One region of the Roseiarcus sp. genome, then DNA from elsewhere that is predicted to be linked to it. Evidence: predicted binding sites of a transcription regulator. Region 1 holds the regulator's gene; each other region holds the start of a gene.
The links. The regulator LexA, encoded in region 1, represses DNA repair genes until DNA is damaged. The targets are predictions, from matches to a motif close to TGTTCNNNNTGTGTTCNG.
Positions count from the first base shown of each region.

Region 2: the regulator LexA is predicted to act here: its motif matches at 1,830-1,847, upstream of ACLP25_RS13350 (PA0069 family radical SAM protein).
Region 3: the regulator LexA is predicted to act here: its motif matches at 1,582-1,599, upstream of parE (DNA topoisomerase IV subunit B).

Region 1 covers NZ_JBKQOT010000474.1:3,465-10,253, reverse strand. The annotation lists gene ACLP25_RS16190 (DUF1236 domain-containing protein) at 1-926, opposite strand, end outside; gene ACLP25_RS16185 (DNA-3-methyladenine glycosylase I) at 1,551-2,261, shown strand; gene lexA (transcriptional repressor LexA) at 2,461-3,165, shown strand; gene ACLP25_RS16175 (segregation and condensation protein A) at 3,549-4,355, shown strand; gene scpB (SMC-Scp complex subunit ScpB) at 4,399-5,100, shown strand; gene ACLP25_RS16165 (cell envelope integrity EipB family protein) at 5,184-6,017, shown strand; gene ACLP25_RS16160 (DNA polymerase IV) at 6,022-6,789, opposite strand, start outside.
Region 2 covers NZ_JBKQOT010000399.1:1,979-8,767, forward strand. The annotation lists gene ACLP25_RS13340 (chloride channel protein) at 1-499, shown strand, start outside; gene ACLP25_RS13345 (aldo/keto reductase) at 743-1,741, opposite strand; gene ACLP25_RS13350 (PA0069 family radical SAM protein) at 1,870-3,015, shown strand; gene ACLP25_RS13355 (peptide chain release factor 3) at 3,382-4,962, opposite strand; gene ACLP25_RS13360 (aldehyde dehydrogenase) at 5,137-6,639, shown strand.
Region 3 covers NZ_JBKQOT010000436.1:479-7,267, reverse strand. The annotation lists gene trpD (anthranilate phosphoribosyltransferase) at 1-739, shown strand, start outside; gene trpC (indole-3-glycerol phosphate synthase TrpC) at 723-1,517, shown strand; gene parE (DNA topoisomerase IV subunit B) at 1,656-3,683, shown strand; gene ACLP25_RS14825 (cold-shock protein) at 4,075-4,740, shown strand; gene mazG (nucleoside triphosphate pyrophosphohydrolase) at 4,847-5,683, shown strand; partial or broken gene ACLP25_RS14815 (carbon starvation CstA family protein) at 5,901-6,789, shown strand, end outside.

The DNA of each region.
Region 1 (6,789 bases):
GCCGCTCGGGTTGTGGTCCCCTCGGCTGGGGGCGACGGCGCTCCGCCTTCGCTGATGACTTCCACGACCTTGCGCGTGGTCGGCTCGACGATGACGATCTCATCGTTCGCCACCACGTAGTCGTAGCCGCGATACTCGGGAACGAGCTCGACGACCGGGGTCGGAAGCGGCTGGACATCGACGTCGCCGGGCAGCGGCGCCCCGACATTGACGGCGATGTTGGCGTTTTGCTCGGCGGACGTCGCGTTCAGCACCTTGGCGATCTGCACCGCATTGTCATGCGAAATCTGGGCGGAGCCCGTTGCTCGCACCTGCTGCGGATCGAGGGGGTTCCGTCCGGTCGCGGCCTCGTTGGCGCGATTGGCCGGAACGCTGGCGCCGCTAGGGCTGCCTTGTCCCGTCGCCGCCTCGTTCGTACGAGCGGGCGCGTTGGTCGGCTGGCCGTTCCGGTTTTCCGCGGGGCTCGCGGCCTGATCCGCGCGCTGTTGGGACGCCGGGGTCTTGGTCGCGCCTTGCTCGGTCTGGCGGTCCTTCCCGGCGGAGCCTTCGCTCTGCGCAGCCTTTTGGTTGTCGCGCCCCGTCTGCGGCTCCTGCGGGCGAGCCTGCGTGTCGGCCGCCTTCCCGGCGGGCGCAGGCCGGCCGCCCTCGGCGGCCCCGCCGCGCTCCGGTTTCCCGGTCTGATTTTCCGCGTCTTGCCGCCGGTCGTCCCGCGAGGGACGCGGAGCGGCCTGGCCGTCTGTCCGGAAGTTCGGGGCGGCGCGCTCGGGGCCGTTCGGCCCGGGCGCCGTTTCCGCCTTGCCGAGCTCGGGGCGATGGACGAAGGGCGCGTTCTGATCCGGTTGCGGCTGGCCCTCCTGCGCGATGGCGGCGCTCCACGCTCCAACGCTCAGGCTCGCCAGGCCAGCGGCGATCCAGGGTGCTCTCATATTTCGCTCCTCCGCGCTTGCGGTTCCCGTTTCCGCGACGCCGGAGAACGAGCAAGCCGGCCCTGAGGTTCCGGTCCTTGGAAACGCCTGCGACGGAGCGCCCTTTCGGCGACGCCGACAAATCCTTCTGGAAACCACAAGTCCGTGGTAGGGTCTGAATTGAGCCGCCGCCGTTCGCGTGTGTTCGGACAAGCACGGGGACGAGACGGTCGCCTTTTTCGGGTCGAACCCTTGGGCGGTCGCTACGCCTTCAGAATCCGTTGGAGCGGCCGTTACGGGGGCAACCGTCTGAAAACGTTCAAAACGGCAATGGGCAACGCTTGCAGAAAGTTGGCATGGATTAGGGTTCGGCGCCCTGTCGGCTTGGGAGGCTCAGCCTTTGCGCTTGGGTCCCCGACCCGGCTGGCGAAAGGCAACGCCCACGCCTGCCACGCCAGAGAGCTTTGGGCTGTCCCTTGTAAAATCGTGACCCGATTCGGCGCCCAAGCCCTGAGAAAACACGGCGCCTGCCAGAACCGCGCGGCCGGGGCGAGCCTGCGGCGAGACGAGACAGAAGCGGCCGACGCGCCGCCATTTGACGTCGGGCCGCTGGACGCCGAAAACGGGCCCAGTCCGAGGAAAGCCATGACTCCTTTTTCCGTCATTCGCGCCCGCGCTGAGGCGCGCAAGGGCGGCCCCGAGAAGCTCGCTGCGCTGTTGCCGCCGAAGCCCGATCGCGAGTCGCTTAAGAAACTCCCGGATGACCGCGCGCTCGCGGAGATGACGAAACGCGTTTTCTCGGCCGGCTTCGCCTGGAGCGTGATCGAGGCGAAGTGGCCGGGCTTCGAGGAGGCCTTCCTCGGTTTCGCGCCGTCGCGGCTCGCCTTCGAGCCGGACGACTTTTGGGACGCCCTCGCGAAGGACGCGCGCATCGTCCGTAACGCGGCAAAAATCCAGTCCGTGCGCAGGAACGCCGCCTTCGTCCTGGCCGTTGCGAAGGAGCACGGAAGCTTCGGCCGGTTCCTCGCCGGTTGGCCGTCGTCGGACGAGATCGGCCTCTTGGACCTGCTCGCCCAACGCGGCGACCGGCTCGGCGGCATGAGTGGGCAGATGTTCCTGCGTTTCATCGGCTGGGATGGATTCGCGACGTCGAAAGACGTCGTCGCCTGCTTGCGCGACGCCGGCCTCGACGTCGCGGAGGAGCCCAAGTCGAAGGGCGACCTCAGGCGGATCCAGGCGCAATTCAACGCCTGGGCCGAAGAAACCGCCCTGCCTTACGTCCACCTCTCCCGGATCTGCGCCTATTCGATCGGCGAAAACCATGGCGGCGAGCAACTGACCGAGATGCCGGATTGACGGCGCAAATTCTGTCCCCCGCGACGCCGAAGGCTGGAGCTCTCCGAGCCGCGCTCGCCGTCGCCCAGAATTTCAGAATTTGCTTGCGGAACACAGCGTGAACGGCTAGCGTCTGTTCGTGATTTGTTTACGGCGCGTGGTGATTCTGGTCGCGGTTCATCCGGTCCTTCCAACCACGCAGGGTTGTTCGGAGTCTTTCATGCTAACCAAGAAGCAGAGCGAGTTGTTGCGTTTCATCCACGAGCGCCTTCAGGAGGACGGCGTCCCGCCCTCCTTCGACGAGATGAAGGACGCGCTCGACCTGCGCTCGAAGTCCGGCATTCATCGCCTGATCATGGCGCTCGAAGAGCGGGGATTCATCCGCCGCCTCGCCAATCGCGCCCGCGCGATCGAGGTGCTGCGCCTGCCGGAATCGGCGACGGTCGCCGCGCCGCGGCCGCAAAAATTCTCTCCAAGCGTCATCAACGGCGACCTTGGTCGTCTCCGTACGCCGCAGCAGGCGTCCGGCCCTGATGAACGCGCACCCGTCATGATCCCGCTGATGGGCCGGATCGCGGCCGGCACGCCGATCTCCGCCATTCAGACGCGCATGGACACGATCGCCATGCCACCGGACTTCCTCGGGTCCGGGGACCATTTCGCCCTCGAGGTCCGGGGCGACTCGATGATCGAGGCCGGCATTTTCGAAAGCGACATGGTGATCATCCGGAAGCAGGACTCGGCCGAGACGGGGGACATCGTCGTGGCGCTGATCGACGACGAGGAGGCGACGTTGAAGCGATTGCGCAAGCGCGGCGCCTCGATCGCGCTCGAAGCGGCGAACCCGGCCTACGAGACCCGGATTTTCGGACCCGACCGCGTCCGCGTCCAGGGCAAGATGGTGAGTCTGTTCAGGCGCTACTGAGGGACGAGAAAAGTCTGCCCCGCCCCGCAAGGGCCCGGACGATGCGACGGAATCCGGGGCCCCGCGGAGCGTTCGGTCGGCCGGCAGCGCCGTTCGACAATTTTGACGATACGCCCTTTGGCTTTCATGACAATGCTTCATGTCCCGATCGCGCAATTCGTCTTTAATTTACCTAAACGCGCATAGTTAAAAGAGGACGGAACCAGGAACAGAGGCGAGTTAAGACTCACCTGCGGCGGCCAAAACGTAGCGTTGTGTTAACTCAATTTCGTTAAGAGGGGCGAGGAGGACGCGAAACCATTCGCCTGTTGACGCCGTTGCGGGCGGACTTGCCGCCCCTTCGAGCCTGCCCCAGACAGGAATCTGTCATACGGAGGTGATTCGTGCCTGCAGAGGCGCCGTTTCGCAGCGATTTCGAGTTGGACTGCGCGACTGGCGAACCCGCGTTCACGGTCGATCTCGACGGGTTCGAGGGTCCGCTCGACCTGCTGCTGGGGCTCGCCCGGCGCCAGAAGGTCGATCTCGCCCGGATTTCGGTCTTGGCGCTCGCCGAACAATACCTCCTGTTCGTCGAGGCCGCGCGCAAGCAGAGGCTCGAGCTCGCCGCCGACTATCTCGTCATGGCGGCATGGCTGGCGTACCTGAAGTCGCGCCTTCTCCTGCCGGCCCCCCCGCAGGCCGCCGAGCCCGACGCCGCGGACCTCGCCGAGGCGCTCGCTGTGCGACTCCGCAAGCTCGAAGCGATCCGAAAGGCGGCTGGGCTCCTGTTCAACCGCACCCGCCTGGGACGCGACGTGTTCGGCCGCGGCGCCCCGGAGGCCGTCGAGGTCGCGCGACGTTCGCACTGGGAGACCAACCTCTACGATCTGCTTGCGGCTTACGCGCGCCAGGCTCAAAAGCACGCCCGCGCCCGGGTCCGCTTCAAGGCGCGGGAAGTCTGGTCGCTTGCCGAAGCGCGCGAGGCCTTGGCTCGCCTCATCGGCATGAGCTTCGAGTGGACCGCCTTCGACGACTGGCTGCTTGCGGCCTGCCTCGATCCGGGCATGCGCCGCAGCGCCCGCGCGTCCTCATTCTCGGCGTCGCTCGAGCTCGTGCGCGAGGGCAAGATCGAGATCCGGCAGGAGAAGACCTTCGCTCCGATCTGGATTCGCCCTGCCGCCACGCCCCCGGCGGAGGAGCAGGCCGCATGACGGCGGCTCCCGAAAAGACCAGGAAAGGCGCCCCATGGCCCGGATGAGAACCGCCGGCAACGTCGCCCAGCTTTTCGACGCGATCGCGCCGCGCGCAACGCCGGAGGACATCCGCATCGCCGAGGCGATGGTGTTCGCTTCATCCGAGCCGTTGGAAGAATCGGCGATCGCGGCTCGACTTTCCGACGGCGCCGATGTCGCGGCGATCATGGAGGAGTTGCAGCGCCTCTACGCGGGCCGAGGAGTGAACCTTGTCCGGGTGGCGCGGCGCTGGACCTTCCGCACCGCCGAGGACCTTTCGTGGCTGCTTGCCCGCGAGGACGACGACAAGCGCAAGCTCTCCCGGGCCGCGATCGAGACTCTGGCGATCGTCGCCTACCACCAGCCCGTCACCCGCGCCGACATCGAGGAGATTCGCGGCGTGGCGGTGTCGAAGGGCGCGCTCGACGTCTTGATGGAGGCCGGCTGGGTGCGCATGCGCGGCCGTCGCAAGGCCCCGGGCCGGCCGATCACCTATGGCACCACGACGGAGTTCCTGATTCAGTTCGGCCTCGACGCGATCGGCGACCTTCCCGGCCTCGACGAACTGCAGGCGGCCGGGCTGTTCGACGGCAAGCTGCCGGCGGGCTACGGCGTTCCCCAGCCGAGCGACGAGCCGGCGCTCCGGGCGGACGAGGACCCGCTCGACGACGCAGGTCCGCTGGCGGAGGCCTGGGGACAGATCACGCCAGACGAACCGACGTGAAGACGTCGGGCGCGCGCGCTTAACGTCACGAAACCGCCGGAAACGAAGGGGAATCTACGAGGATGTTTGTCCCTGGAGACATCATGGTTTCGAGACTCGTCGGCGCCGTCTTTTGCCTCGCCCTGACAGGGGCCGCATGCGCCGGCGCCTCTGCGGCGCCCCTCGCCGCCCATCGGGCCGCCTACGACATTTCGCTGATCGACCCGGATTCGCCGTCCCTCGGTTTGGTTCAGACTCCGGTCGCGGCGACCGGGCTGATTGCTTACGAATTCCGGGGCTCGGCCTGCGACGGCTACACGTCCAGCTTCCGCCAGATGACCAAGATGGAGCGGAGTGAGGGCGCTCCCCTCGCCATGGACGTCAACGCCACGTCGTTCGAGGCGGCCGACGGCGCGTCGATGCGGTTCAAGATCGACACCCAGGGCGTTCAGGACGCGCCACCGGTCGCCGGCACCGCAACACGCAGCGCCAATGACGACCTCAAGGTCGAGCTCACGGAGCCGGCCGCCAAGACGATCGATTTCGGCCGCGACGTTCTGTTTCCCACCCAGCACGTGGAGCGCCTGATCGACGCGGCCAGGAGCGGCGGGGGCGTGGTGCAGGCGAGGGTCTATGACGGCTCGGACACAGGCGCCAAGATCTACGCCACAATGGCCGTGATCGGCAAAGAAGCGACCAAGCCGAGCGAGGACGCGACGAACGCGGAGGCGCTGAAAGACGTCCGCCGCTGGCCGGTCGTGGTGTCGTATTTCAACGAGGCGTCGAAGGACACCGCGCCGGAATACACGTTGAGCTACGACCTCTACGAGAATGGCGTGTCGGGGAGCCTCAAGCTCGACTACGGGACGTTCGCGCTGCGCGCGCAACTGCGTAGGCTCGAAATCCTGCCCGCGTCCGTCTGCGGGAAGGCGCGTTAGCCTGTCATCGTTTCGGCCTGCCTGCCCGGAAGGCGAGGCCGCGCTCGACCGCGGCCGCGCCGAATTTCTCGCGCAGCGCCGCGATCGCCGTCTCCCGCGACTTCTCGCGGCCGGAGTCGCCCTCCAGAAGGTCGCCTTCGTCCGCGTCGGTAGCCGGCGCGAGGTCCGTGGCCGCGACTCCGATCAGCCTGTAGGCGGCTCCGTCCGGCTGCGCTTCGAGCAGCGGTCGGGCGACGGCGAACAGCCGCGGCGCGAGTTGGGTCGGCGGCAGGCCGGCGCGGCTCCGGGTCCGCAGGCTGAAGTCCGGCAGGCGGAGCTTCAGCGTAACGCCGCCGGCGGCGAGCCCCGCCTTGCGCAGCCGAGCGGCGACCCGGTCGCAATGGGCGAGCAGCACGCGGATGAGTTCCTCCCGGTCTCCGACGTCGACGTCGAAAGTGGTTTCGCTGGAAATGCTCTTCGTCTCCCTATCGGGGCTGACGCGCCGCTCGTCGATCCCCTGCGCGAGCCGCCAGAGCCGCCTGCCGTCGTCGCCCAGGCGCGCGGCGGCGGCTTTTTCGTCGATCCGCTGCAAGTCGCCGATCAGACGGAAACCGAGGCGCTCGAGCTTCGCCTCGCCCGCCCTGCCGACGCCCCACAGCCGGCCCACGCCCTGCGGCGCGAGCCAGGCCTTCGCCTCCTCCCGGCGAAGCCAGGCGAAGCCGCGCGGCTTGTCGAGTTCGGACGCCATCTTCGCCAAAAACTTGCAGTAGCTGAGGCCGACAGAGACGGTCAC
Region 2 (6,789 bases), on a different contig from region 1:
CTTCGGCTATTCGTTCACCACCTGGCGCCTGCACCTGCGCGGCGAGACGATCCGCGGCGGGCAGGACGTCGGCTGGCTGCGCGAACTCACCGTCGGCAAAATGATGATCCCGTCTCCGCCGGTGTTCCTGGCCGACAAGAGCGTGCGGGCCTTCCGCGAGGCTTATCCGCTCGGCAGCGCCAACGTCGTGGTCGCGGTTGGCGACGACGGTCGCTACAGCGGGCTCGTGCATGTCGCGGAGGCGCACGCTCAGACTCTCGCCGATGATGACGACGGCGGACCGCTCGGCCTCATCGTCCATCTGCCGGCGACGACGCTCCACCCCGACGACGACATCAAGACGGCGCTCGACCTGTTCGGCGCCGCCCACGCCGACACGCTCGCCGTCACCGAGCGCGACGACGGCCACGCGCTCGGCACGCTCGGCGAAGCCTTCGCCGCGCGGCGCTACGCGCAGGAGACGGACGGCGCGATGAAAGGCGTGCTGGGGGGAGGATGAGACCCACTCGCCCCGCGACAGCGGGGAGAGGTTTGGTAAGGGGGGCGCCAACGTTTGATCGCTGGCGTTAGCCCATCCGACCGCGCTTTGCGCGGCCACCTCCCTAAGGGAGAAGGGGTCAGACGCGCTGCCGCTGAGGCTCTCTCCCCCGGGAAGAGGGACGCCGCGAAGCGGCCGGGTGACGGCCCGCGGCGCGACGTCAAATCATCATGCTCTAAACGACGTCTTGAATCGCTGGCTGCGCTACCCTTTCTTCTCGCTGTCGAGATCCGCCATGGCTTCGGCGGGGTAGCGCTCGCCCTTGGCGGCGCCCTTCGGCAGCGCGGCTTCGATCGCGGCGAGGTCGGCGTCCGTCAGCTTCAGACCGTCGGCGGCGCTCGATTCCGCCCATTGCCCGCGCTTGCGCGCCCCGACGAGCGGCACGATGTCGCGGCCCTGCGCCATGACCCACGCCACCGCCATCGCCGCGACGCCGACCTCCCGCGCATGCGCGAGTTTTCTAAGCGCCTCGACCAGGGCGAGGTTATGGTCCAGCGCCTCGCCGGAAAAGCGCGACGAGAAGATTCGGAAGTCGCGGCCGCTCGAACGTTCCCGGGTCCAGTGGCCGGAGATCAGCCCGCGCGCCAGCACGCCATAAGCGGTGATCCCGATTCCGAGCTCGCGGCAGGCGGGCAGGATCTCCGCCTCGATCATCCGCACCACCAGCGAATATTCGATCTGCAGGTCCGAGATCGGATGGACCGCGGCCGCGCGGCGGATCGTGTGGGCGCTGACCTCGGAGAGGCCGATCGCCCGCACGTAGCCTGCCTTCACCATGTCGGCGATCGCGCCGACGGTTTCCTCCATCGGCACGACCGGGTCGAGGCGGGCGGGACGGTAGATGTCGATATGGTCGACGCCGAGCCGCCGCAGCGAATAGGTGAGAAAATTCTTCACCGCCGCCGGGCTCGCGTCGTAGCCGATGAAGGCCATGGCCGGGTCGCGCAGCGCGCCGAACTTGACGCTGAGCACGTAATCGTCGCGAGGGCGGCCTTTCAGCGCCTCGGCGATCAGCATTTCGTTGTGGCCGGCCCCGTAGAAATCGCCGGTGTCGATCAGCGTCGCGCCCGAATCGAGCGCCGCATGGATGGTGGCGATGCTCTCGGCGCGGTCGGCGGCCCCATAGAAATCCGACATGCCCATGCAGCCGAGGCCGATGGCGCCAACCTCCGGCGCGCTCGCGCCCAATCTTCGTTTCTGCATGGCCGCTCCCCTGTTTTCTGGCCGAGCATACCACGCTGCGCCGAATGCGCGCGCGGTCTTGACGCGGGAATCGCGGCGCATTATCTGTTGTTCATGATTTGTTCTTTGTCTCAAACTGGGACATCGTCATGACCATGCATCGAGCCGCGCTCTCCCCCGATCCGCGCCATGAGCCCGCCGCGATCGCCGATCGCCTCGCCTTGCCTGAGCGGCGGCGCGGCCGCGGCGCCGCGACCAACGTCTCCGGCCGGTTCGAGATCCAGACCCGGGTGGATTTCGACGACGGCTGGACCCACGACGAGGCGCCCGAGCCGCTGGTCACAGAAGTCATCTGGGAGAAGCCGCGGAGCGTCATCACCCGCAACGATTCGCCCGACATTGCCTTCGACCGCTCGATCAACCCTTATCGCGGCTGCGAGCACGGCTGCTTCTATTGCTTCGCACGGCCGACCCACGCGTACATGGGGCTTTCGCCCGGGCTCGACTTCGAAAGCAAGCTGTTCGCCAAGCAGGGCGTCGCGGCGCTGCTCGAGCGCGAGCTCGCGGCGCCGAAATACGCCCCTGCGCCGATCGCCCTCGGCACCAACACCGATCCGTACCAGCCGATCGAACGGCAGTACCGCATCACGCGTTCCATTCTGGAGACGCTGCGGCGGGCGCGCCATCCGGCGAGCATCGTGACCAAGTCCAACCTCGTCCTGCGCGACCTCGATATTCTCAGCGACATGGCGCGCGACGGGCTCATAAAGGTTTTCCTGTCGGTGACGACCCTCGACCGCGCGCTGGCGCGCAAGATGGAGCCGCGCGCCCCGACGCCGGAGAAGCGGATCGAGGCGATCGCGCGGTTGAACGACGCCGGCGTGCCGGCGGGCGTCCTGGTCGCGCCGGTCATCCCGGCGGTGAACGATTCGGAGATCGAGACGATTCTCACCCGCGCCTGGGCCGCGGGGGCGCGCGAGGGCGGCTACATCGTGCTCCGCCTTCCGCTGGAGCTGCGCGACATGTATCGCGAATGGCTGCAGGTCCACTTCCCCGACCGCCTCAAGCGCTCCGTGTCGCTCATGCAATCGATGCGCGCCGGCAAGGACTATGAGGCCGAGTGGGGCCGGCGCATGGCCGGCTCAGGCCCCTACGCCTGGATGATCGGCCGCCGCTTCGAATTGGCGGAGCGGCGGCTCGGCTACAACGAAACCAAGCGGAGTCTGCGCACCGATCTCTTCATCAAGCCGGCGCCGGCCGAGAACGAAACGGGCGCGCAGTTGAGCCTGTTCTGAAAGGCGCTGGCGCCCTCGCGTGAATGGCGATGGCGCGACTTTTGGTTGCGGAAAATCGGAAATGTCGCTATGATCCCTTCATGCGAGCCTCAGACGAAGCGCAAGCGGAGACGCCGTCCTCAAACCGGACGCGGCCCTTTACGCGGGGATGGGCCGCATGACGAATAAAATTCGCGCGAGGTCGCGCGTAACCCATTGAAAAGGCTAAATTCGGTCGAGAGAATCCAACGAATTCCAAGAAAATCCAACCTCCTGAATCCGAAGATCTGCGGAGTTGGCGTCTCTCTCCGCGGAGGCCTGAGGAAATCCAAATGTCTGCCCGCGCCGTCGCGCGGCCTTCGTGCCGGATGCGCCTGCAATCGGTCATCAGGCCGCGGCTTTCTGGTAGTCCTTCACATCCGTGAACGCGATCTTGGGCCAGCGCTCCTGCTCGTAGCGCAGGTTGAAGGCGCTGGTCGCCATGAACACCGGCGCGCCGTCGAGGTCGGTGGCGAGCGACGAGGGATAGGCGCCGAGGAACTTTTCCATCTCGGCCTTCTCGTCCGAGGACACCCAGCGGCAGACCTCGAAGCGGCTCGGTTCGAAGGACACCGGCAGGCCATATTCGGCATTGAGCCGCTCGATGAGCACGTCGAGCTGCAGCGCGCCGACCACGCCGACGATCGCCGCCGCGCCATCGAAGGGCTGGAACACCTGCACGACGCCCTCTTCGGCCATCTGCTGCAGCGCCTCGCGCAGCTTCTTCGCCTTCATCGCGTCGGCGAGCTTGACCCGGCGCAGGATTTCCGGGGCAAAGCTCGGGACGCCGCGGAAGACGATGTCCTCGCCCTCGCTCAGCGTGTCGCCGATGCGAAGCAGGCCGTGGTTCGGGATGCCGACGACGTCGCCGGCGAAGGCTTCTTCGGCGAGCGATCGGTCCTGGGCGAAGAAGAACTGCGGCGCCGACAGCGTCACGGGCTTTCCCGTGCGGACGAGCTTCGCCCGCATGCCGCGCTGCAGCTTGCCGGAACAGACGCGCATGAAGGCGATGCGGTCGCGATGGTTGGGGTCCATGTTCGCCTGGATCTTGAACACGAAGCCGGTCATCTTGGGCTCGTCCGCCTTCACCGTGCGGCTCGCCGCAGCCTGGGCGCGCGGGCTCGGCGCGAACTCGGCCATCGCGTCGATCAGGTCCTTGACTCCGAAATCCTTGAGCGCGCTGCCCCATAAGACCGGCGTCAGATGACCTTCGAGGAAGGCCTGCCTGTCGAACGCTTTGAGGCCTTCGACGGCGAGGTTGAGCTCGTCGATCGCCTCCCGTCGCTCGTGCTCGGGCAGGAGTTCGGCGACGCGCGGATCGTCGGGTCCGTTGACCCGGATCGCCTCGGCGTCTTTGCCGAGCGCCGTCAGCCGGCTCCGGCGGATGTCGTAGGCGCCCGCAAGCGAGCGGCCGCGACCGATGGTCCAGGTGAGCGGCGCCGTATCGAGCGCCAGCGTCTTCTCGATCTCGTCCAGGAGGTCGAACGGATCGCGCGTCTCGCGGTCCATCTTGTTGATGAAGGTGACGATCGGGATGTCGCGCAGCCGGCAGACCTCGAACAGTTTTCGGGTGCGCGCCTCGATGCCCTTGGCGGCGTCGATCACCATCACAGCCGAATCGACGGCGGTCAGGGTGCGGTAGGTGTCCTCGGAAAAATCCTCGTGGCCGGGCGTGTCGAGCAGGTTGAAGACGCAGTCGGCGTATTCGAAGGTCATCACCGAGGTGACCACGGAAATGCCGCGCTCGCGCTCGATGCCCATCCAATCGGAACGGGTCTGGCGGCGGTTGGCCTTGGCGCGCACCTCGCCGGCGAGCTGGATGGCGCCGCCGAACAGAAGGATCTTTTCGGTCAGCGTCGTCTTGCCGGCGTCCGGGTGCGAGATGATCGCGAAAGTGCGCCGGCGCGCGACGGGGTTTGCTTCGGCCATGGATCCAAAGGTTTTCGGGGAAACGCAGCGCTTACTTAATGCGGGAGGCGCGATAAGGGAAGGGCGGTGTCCATGCCCGCCAGGCATCGCCTCATAAGGAAAATCCTGTTTGGCGGCGGCGTTTCAGAAGCGATGCTCCCGCGTCGTCGCTCATAAATTCCCGGAAGTCCATCCATGCTCGACCGCCCGACGACCCGCGAAGGCTGGACCGCACGCGCCGCTGCGCTCAAGATCGAGGGCCGCGCCTTCGTCGACGGCGCCTACATCCCCGCACGTGACGGCGCGACCTTCGCCAGAATCTCGCCAATCGACGGAAAAGTCTTCGCCCATGTCGCCGATTGCGGCGAGGCCGACATCCATCGGGCGGTGAAGGGGGCGCGCGCCGCCGTCGAGAGCGGCGTCTGGCGGGACGCCGACCCGCTTCACAAGAAGAAGGTTCTGCTGCGCTTCGCCGAACTCATCCGCGAGAACGCCGAGGAGCTTGCGCTTCTCGAAACGCTCGACGTCGGAAAAGTGATCGCCAACACGCTCGATGTCGACGTCCCTTTGTGCGCTAACTGTATCCAGTACTACGCTGAGCTCGCCGACAAGATTTACGACGAGGTCGCGCCGCTTGGGCCCAAGGACGTCGCGATGGTGCGCAAGGAGCCGCTCGGGGTGATCGGCGCGATCGTGCCATGGAACTACCCGCTGATCATCGGCGCCTGGAAGATCGGGCCGGCGCTGGTCGCCGGCAATTCCGTTATCCTCAAGCCCGCCGAGCAGTCGCCGCTCGGCTCGCTCGTTCTTGGCCGGCTCGCCAAAGAGGCAGGCCTTCCCGACGGCGTCCTCCACGTTGTGCCCGGCTTTGGCGAGAAGGCGGGCAAGCCGCTCGCGCTGCACCCGGACGTCGACATGATCGCCTTCACCGGCTCGACCGAGGTTGGCAAGCTAATGATGGTCTACGCCGGCCAGAGCAACATGAAACGCGTCGCGCTCGAATGCGGCGGCAAGTCGCCGCACGTCGTGATGCCCGATGCCGACCTCGACGCCGCGGCGGAGGCGATCGCCTGGGGGATCTACTACAATCAGGGCGAGACCTGCCACGCCGGCTCGCGGGTGCTGGCTCATGCCTCGATCCGCTCGGCGCTGGTCGAGAAGATCGCTGAGGCTCAGCGGTCGCGGATCCCGCTTGGTCATCCCTTCGATCCGGGCGCGCAGCTCGGCGCGATGGTCGAGGAGCGGCAGATGCACCGCGTGCTCGGCTATATCGAGCTTGGCCAGAAGGAAGGCGCACGGATCGCGCACGGAGGCGGACGCGCGCTCGCCGAGACCGGCGGGTTCTATGTGGAGCCGACGATTCTTGACGGCGCCACCAACGCCATGCACATCGCTCAGGAAGAAATTTTTGGACCGGTCGTCGTGGTCATTCCTTTCGCGACCGAGGCCGAGGCGGTGCGGCTCGCCAACGACACGATCTACGGCCTTGCCGCCGCGGTGTGGACGCGCGACATGAACGCAGCGCATAGGCTGTCGCGCGCCATCCGCGCCGGCACGGTCTGGGTCAACACGTACGACCGCTCGTCGCTCGCTACGCCGTTCGGCGGCTTCAGGCAGTCGGGCTTCGGACGCGACCGCTCGCCGCATGCGATCGACAAGTACATGGACCTGAAGACGATCTGGACGAGCTTCCGGTAGGGCGTTCGCCCATTCGCCAAAGCCGCAATCGGCGCAGAAGTAAACTGTGCAAAGCGAGCGCGCGCTGATTGCGGCGTTCGGTTTCCACGCGCGACCGTATTGTGGGAGCGCCTCGTCTTGGGTTATGAATTTCTCTTCATCGCGCCCACA
Region 3 (6,789 bases), on a different contig from region 1:
CGGCGTTCCGGTGGCCAAGCACGGCAACCGCGCCGCGTCCTCGCGCTCGGGCGCGGCCGACACGCTAACGGCGCTCGGAGTCAAGATCGGGCTTTCGCCGGAAGGCGTTGAGCGCTGCATCCGCGAGGCGGGCATCGGCTTCATGATGGCGCCGTCGCACCACGCGGCCATGCGTCACGTCGGTCCGACCCGCGTCGAGCTCGGCACCCGCACAATCTTCAACCTGCTCGGGCCATTGTCGAATCCGGCCGGAGTCAAACGGCAGCTGATTGGCGTCTTCTCGGCGACTTGGCTCGAACCGATGGCCGAGGTCCTGCGCAACCTCGGCTCGGAGCGCGTGTGGGTCACCTGCGGGTCCGACGGGCTGGACGAGATCACCACCACCGGACCGACCTCGGTCGTCGAGTTGAAGGGGGGCGTCATCCATGCGTTTGAAGTGACGCCTGAAGAGGCGGGCCTCCCGCGCGCCGATCCCGCGGCTCTCAAGGGCGGAGATCCGGCCGCCAACGCGGAGGCGCTGCGCAAGGCGCTGAGCGGCCAGCCCGGCGCCTATCGCGATATCGCTCTCCTCAACGCCGGAGCCGCACTTGTCGTGGCGGGCAAGGCGGCGTCGCTCAGGGATGGCGTCGCGCAAGGCGCGGCCGCCATCGATACGGGCGCGGCGCGCGACGCTCTTGACTGTCTGATCGCCGTGTCCAACGCTCGGGGGCCGGGGGACGCCGATGACCGACATCCTTAAGAAGATCGAAACATACAAACGACGAGAAATTGCGGACGCCAAGGTGCGTGTGCCCCGCGCCACGCTGGAGCGCGAGATTGCCGTTCAGTCGCCGCCGCGCGGCTTCATCAAGGCGCTGGAGCGGGCGACAGAGGAAGGACGCTTCGCCCTGATCGCCGAGATCAAGAGGGCGAGCCCGTCAAAGGGCGTCATCCGGGAAGACTTCGAGCCGGGCGCGATCGCCAAGGCCTATCAAACCGGCGGGGCCACCTGCCTGTCCGTTCTGACTGACGGTCCGTCGTTTCAGGGATCGCCGGAACACCTGATGAAGGCGCGCAAGGCGACGCCGCTGCCGATTTTGCGGAAAGACTTCCTCTTCGATCCCTATCAGGTGCTGGAGGCGCGCGCCTGGGGCGCCGACTGCATTTTGATCATCATGGCCGCCGTCGACGACGAGACCGCCAAGACCTTGAACAAGGCCGCGCACGACCTCGGTCTCGACGTGCTGATCGAAACGCACAACGAGGCGGAGCTCAAACGCGCCCTGTCCCTGGAGGGCCGGCTGATCGGCGTCAACAACCGCGATTTGCGCACATTCGCGACCGCGCTCGAAGTCTGCGAACGCATGAAGCCGCTCGTGCCGACCGGCCGGATCGTGGTGGCGGAAAGCGGCATTTCGGACCATGCCGATTGCAAGCGCCTGGCCAAGTCCGGCATCCAGACTTTCCTCGTCGGCGAAGCGCTGATGCGGCACAAGGACGTCGCCGCCGCCACACGCGCGCTCCTCACCGGTCAATAGGCGGCGCATCGACCGCGTCATTCCGTTCCGAGAGGCCGCTCCTGCTCCGCGGAAGGAGCCGGAGCGTTCTCATTTCGTTCAGGTGCTCGGCATGCTAGTTTTCCCCGACCAGCGAATCACTGACCCGACGACGCCCCCATGAACGATCTTTTCGGCGCTTCGCCCGCCCCGCGCGGCAGGCCCGTTCCCACGAAGGCCAAAGCTGTCACTCGCGGAACGCCCGGCGAGGCCGACTACAACGCCGCATCGATCGAGGTGCTCGAGGGCCTCGAACCGGTCCGCCGTCGGCCCGGCATGTATATCGGCGGCACCGACGCCAACGCGCTGCATCACCTATTCGCCGAGGTGATCGATAACTCGATGGACGAAGCGGTCGCCGGTCACGCGACCTTCATCGAGGTGACTCTCGAGGACAGCGGCTGGCTCGGCGTCAACGACAACGGACGCGGCATGCCGGTCGACCCGCATCCGAAGTTTCCAAAGAAGTCCGCGCTCGAAGTGATCATGACGATGCTGCACGCGGGCGGCAAGTTCGACAGCGGCGCCTACGAGACGTCCGGCGGCCTGCATGGCGTCGGCGTCTCCGTCGTCAATGCGCTGTCCGAAAAACTGGAAGTCGAGGTCGCGCGCGGCCAGACGCTCTATCGCCAGACTTTCGAACGCGGGAAGCCGACCTCGGGGTTGACCGTGATCGGGAAGGCGCCGAACCGCCGTGGCACCAAGGTGCGCTTCCTGCCGGATCCGCAGATCTTCGGTCAGGGCGCTCGCTTCGATCCGGCGCGCGTGTTCAAGATGGCGCGTTCGAAAGCCTATCTGTTCGGGGGCGTGGAAATCCGCTGGCGCTGCGCGCCGACGCTGATCGCCGACCCCGACAAGGTCCCGGCGGAAGCGGTTTTCCATTTCCCGGGCGGTCTCAAAGACTACCTTGCCGCGGACATCGAGGGCGAACCGCTGGTCGCCGACCAGGTGTTTACCGGGCGGGTCGAAAAGGACGGCAAGCACGGCAGCGTCGAATGGGCGATCGCCTGGCTCGCCGGGGCCGACGGGTTCGTCCATTCCTACTGCAACACGATCCCCACCCCCGACGGCGGCACGCACGAGGCCGGGTTGCGCACCGCCATCCTGCGGGGCCTGAAAGACCACGCCGAGCGGATCGGACAGTCCAAGCGGGCGAACGCGCTGACGACCGACGACGTCATGTCCGGCTGCGCCGCGCTCATCTCGGTGTTCATCCGCGAGCCGGAATTCCAGGGCCAGAACAAGGGCCGGCTGCAGACGACGGAGGCCGCGCGGATCGTCGACGGGGCGCTCCGCGACGCCTTCGACCACTGGCTGGCCGCCGCGCCCAGCCAAGCCTCGAGACTCCTCGACTGGTCGGTCGAGCGCGCCGAGGAGCGACTCCGGCGACGCATGGAGAAGGATGTCGCGCGCAAGACCGCCGTGCGCAAGCTCAGGCTGCCGGGCAAGCTCACGGACTGCACCAATTCCTCCGCGCAAGGGTCGGAACTCTTCATTGTGGAAGGCGACTCCGCAGGCGGGTCGGCGAAGCAGGCGCGCGACCGGGCGACCCAGGCGGTGCTGCCGCTCCGCGGCAAGATCCTCAACGTCGCCTCGGCGACGCGCGACAAGCTCGCGCAGAACCAGCAACTCGGCGACCTTTTGCAGGCCCTCGGCGCCGGATCGGGCGCCCACTATCGCGCCGAAGACCTGCGTTATGACAAGATCATCATCATGACCGACGCCGACGTCGACGGCGCGCATATCGCCTCCCTGCTGATCACCTTCTTCTATCGGCAGACGCCCAAACTGATCGATGACGGCCATCTCTATCTTGCCGTGCCGCCGCTCTACCGCCTGACCCAGGGAGCGAAGTCGATCTATGCGCGCGACGACGCGCACAAGGAGCAGTTGCTGAAATCCGGCTTCACCGGCCGGGGTCCGATTGAGGTCAGCCGGTTCAAGGGCCTCGGCGAAATGCCGATGCGCGACCTCAAGGAGACGACGATGGATCCGGCGCGGCGGACCCTCCTGCGGGTCGCGATCGTCGCCGAAGACAAGACCGCGACGGCCGAGGCGGTCGAGCGCCTGATGGGCTCGAAACCGGAGGCCCGTTTTGCCTTCATCCAGGAACGGGCGCCAAAAGCGGTGGAACTTGTTGACATCTAAACTAGTCTGACCTGCGAAATCCTCCGGACGCGCGAGAATTCGTCTGGAATTTGCGCGAGAAATGCGGTAAGGAAAAAGTGGGCGGGCTCCGTTCGCGTCATGCGGACGAGAGGGCGAAAAGTCGATGATTCAGGTGGTTGATTTCGAATTGGCGCGGACGGCAAGGGACGCATCGCCGTCATCCGCGCTTGGCGGAGATGCACGGCTTGGTCCGTCCGCCTCCGCCGCCGAAAGGCCTTGCTCTTGAAGACTTCGATCAACAGGGGATTCCGCGCTCCACCGGCGACGGCGGGCTGCGCATGACGTACGGGATTCGCCGCGCAGGCGGCGATCGGACGAGGCGGCGTCACGCCTCAAGCGAACAGGGATTGGTTGGAGACTTTTGACGAACATGAGCAAGGGTAAGGATTTTCGGCCTCGCAAGCGCGGCTTTGATGATGATGGACCGATGTCCTACGATTCGAAGCCCCGTCCGTCGCGCGGCTTCGGCGGCGGTCCGGACGGAGGTTTCGGCGGACCGCCCGCAGGCGGTCCGTCCTCGGGACCGGTCGCGTCGAACGCGCCGGCGGTCGACGCCACAGTCAAGTGGTTCAAGGCGGACAAGGGATACGGGTTCGTCGAATTGGCCGGCGGCCAGGGCGACGCCTTTCTGCACGCCAATGCGTTGCGGAACGCCGGACACGAATCGGTCCCGGCCGGCGCGAAGCTGCGCGTCCAGGTCGGCGCCGGCGCGAAGGGGGCGCAGGTGACGCGCGTCCTGGAAGTCGACTCGACGGGCGTCGTCGAACGGCCGTCGCGGCCGATGGGCGATGGGCCGCGCCCACGACGCGTCGCTCCCGATCCGTCGACCGCCGTCAGCGTGACCGGACGGGTCAAGTGGTTCGACGAAACCAAGGGATTCGGATTCGTCGCGAGCGAGGACGGCGGCAAGGACGTCTTCGTCCACATCTCGATCCTCGGCCCTGCAGGCGTCAACACCCTGGCCGAAGGCCAGCAGGTCAATATGCGCGTCGTCGACACGCCCAAGGGTCGCGAGGCGATTTCGCTCTCGATTTGACCGGGGTCTGGCGCCCCGGCGCCCCGATATCGGAGCGCGGCGCCGAGCCGCGCTTTTTTTTGCGGCGGGGGCGACGGCCGCCGACTCCGCTCGAGGGACCCTGCTCATGCAGCCGTCGCGCGACATCCACCGACTGGTCGAAATCATGGCCGCGCTGCGGGACCCGCAGGGCGGCTGTCCCTGGGATCTCGAGCAGACCTTCGCTTCGATCGCCCCCTATACGATCGAGGAGGCCTATGAGGTCGCGGACGCAATCGAGCGCGGCGACACCGAGGATCTGCGCGAGGAGCTCGGCGACCTCCTGCTGCAGGTCGTTTTCCACGCGCGCATGGCGGAGGAGGCGGGCCTGTTCGATTTCGGAGGCGTCGTCGAGGCGATCACGGCGAAACTCGTCCGTCGGCACCCGCACGTATTCGGCGACGCCGGCGAGCTCGACGCCGAAGCCGTCAAGGCGCTGTGGGGCCGCATCAAGGCCGACGAGAAGCGCCAGCGGGCGGAGGCGCGGAAGCGGGCCGGACTCGTCGGCGCCGAGCCGGCGCGCGGAACGCTCGGCGGCGTCCCTGCCTCGATGCCGGCGCTGACCCGCGCCCTCAAGCTGCAGGAGAAGGCGGCCAAGGTCGGCTTCGACTGGACCGATGTCCGCGGCGTGGTGGCGAAGCTGCGCGAGGAGATCGCCGAAACGGAAGCGGAAATCGCGGCGGCCGCGCGGGACAAGCTCGAGGCCGAGATCGGCGACCTGCTGTTCGCCGCCGTCAACCTCGCGCGCTTCGTCGAGGTGGACCCCGAGTCCGCGCTGCGGGCCGCCAACGGCAAGTTCGAGCGCCGCTTCTCCCATGTCGAGCGGCGGCTCGCCGAGACCGGACGGCGCCCGGAGGGCGCGAGCCTCGACGAGATGGAAGCGCTCTGGCAAGAGGCGAAAAGTCTCGAGCGCGAGAAACGCTAATTCCTTCGGCGAGGCGGAGCCGGCGCGACCGCCAGCGGTCGTCACGACGCTGCGAGCGGGGTCCGAGCCTTTTGCGCGGGTGGGCCCATTGCCCTCGCCGGTCGCCGCGAGGCGCGCGATGCATCTTTCCTAGCCAAGGACGGAACGTTAGACTTGACGCCGGGTCGTGCGTCAGGCCGGCGCCAGCCGGTTGGACGCCGTCCGTGGGAGGACAAGGATGGAGATGCGTGAAAAAGGGATCTGGATCGCCGTCGCGGTCCTTGGCGCGATCGCCTTCGGCGTCGTCGCGCTGACCCGCGGCGAAGCGGTCAATGCGGCGTGGCTTGTGACCGCCGCGGTCTGCATCTACTTCATCGCCTACCGCTTCTACGCGCTGTTCATCATCCAGACCGCGCTTGGCGTCGATCCGAAGCGCGTCACGCCGGCCTACCGCCACAACGACGGGCTCGATTACGTCCCTACCAACCGCTACGTCCTTTTCGGCCATCATTTTGCGGCGATCGCCGGCGCGGGTCCGCTGGTCGGGCCGGTGCTCGCGGCGCAGATGGGCTACCTGCCCGGAACCTTGTGGATTCTGGCTGGCGTCGTGTTCGCCGGCGCGGTTCAGGACATGGTCGTGCTGTTCTTCTCGACCCGCCGGGATGGGCGGTCGCTTGGCGAGATGATCCGCACCGAGATCGGGCCGGTTGCCGGCGGGATCGTTGGCGTCGGCATCCTGCTGATCTGCATCATCCTCCTGGCCGTGTTGGCGCTTGTGGTGGTCGGTGCACTGAAAGGCAGCCCCTGGGGGACGTTTACGGTGGCCTGCACCATCCCGATCGCGCTCATTATGGGCCTCTACAGCCGCTTCATCCGCCCCGGCCGGATCGGCGAGATGTCGGCGATCGGCGCCGTGCTGTTGCTGGCCGCGCTCGTCTACGGCCAGACGGTGTCCGAGACGCCAGCGCTGGCCGCGATGTTCAATTTCACCGGCCCGCAACTGGTTCTGCTGATCATCGGCTATGGCTTCGTCGCCTCGGTGCTGCCGGTATGGCTGCTGCTCGCCCCGCGCGATTATCTCTCGACCTTCCTCAAGGTCGGTACGATCCTGCTGCTGGCGATCAGCA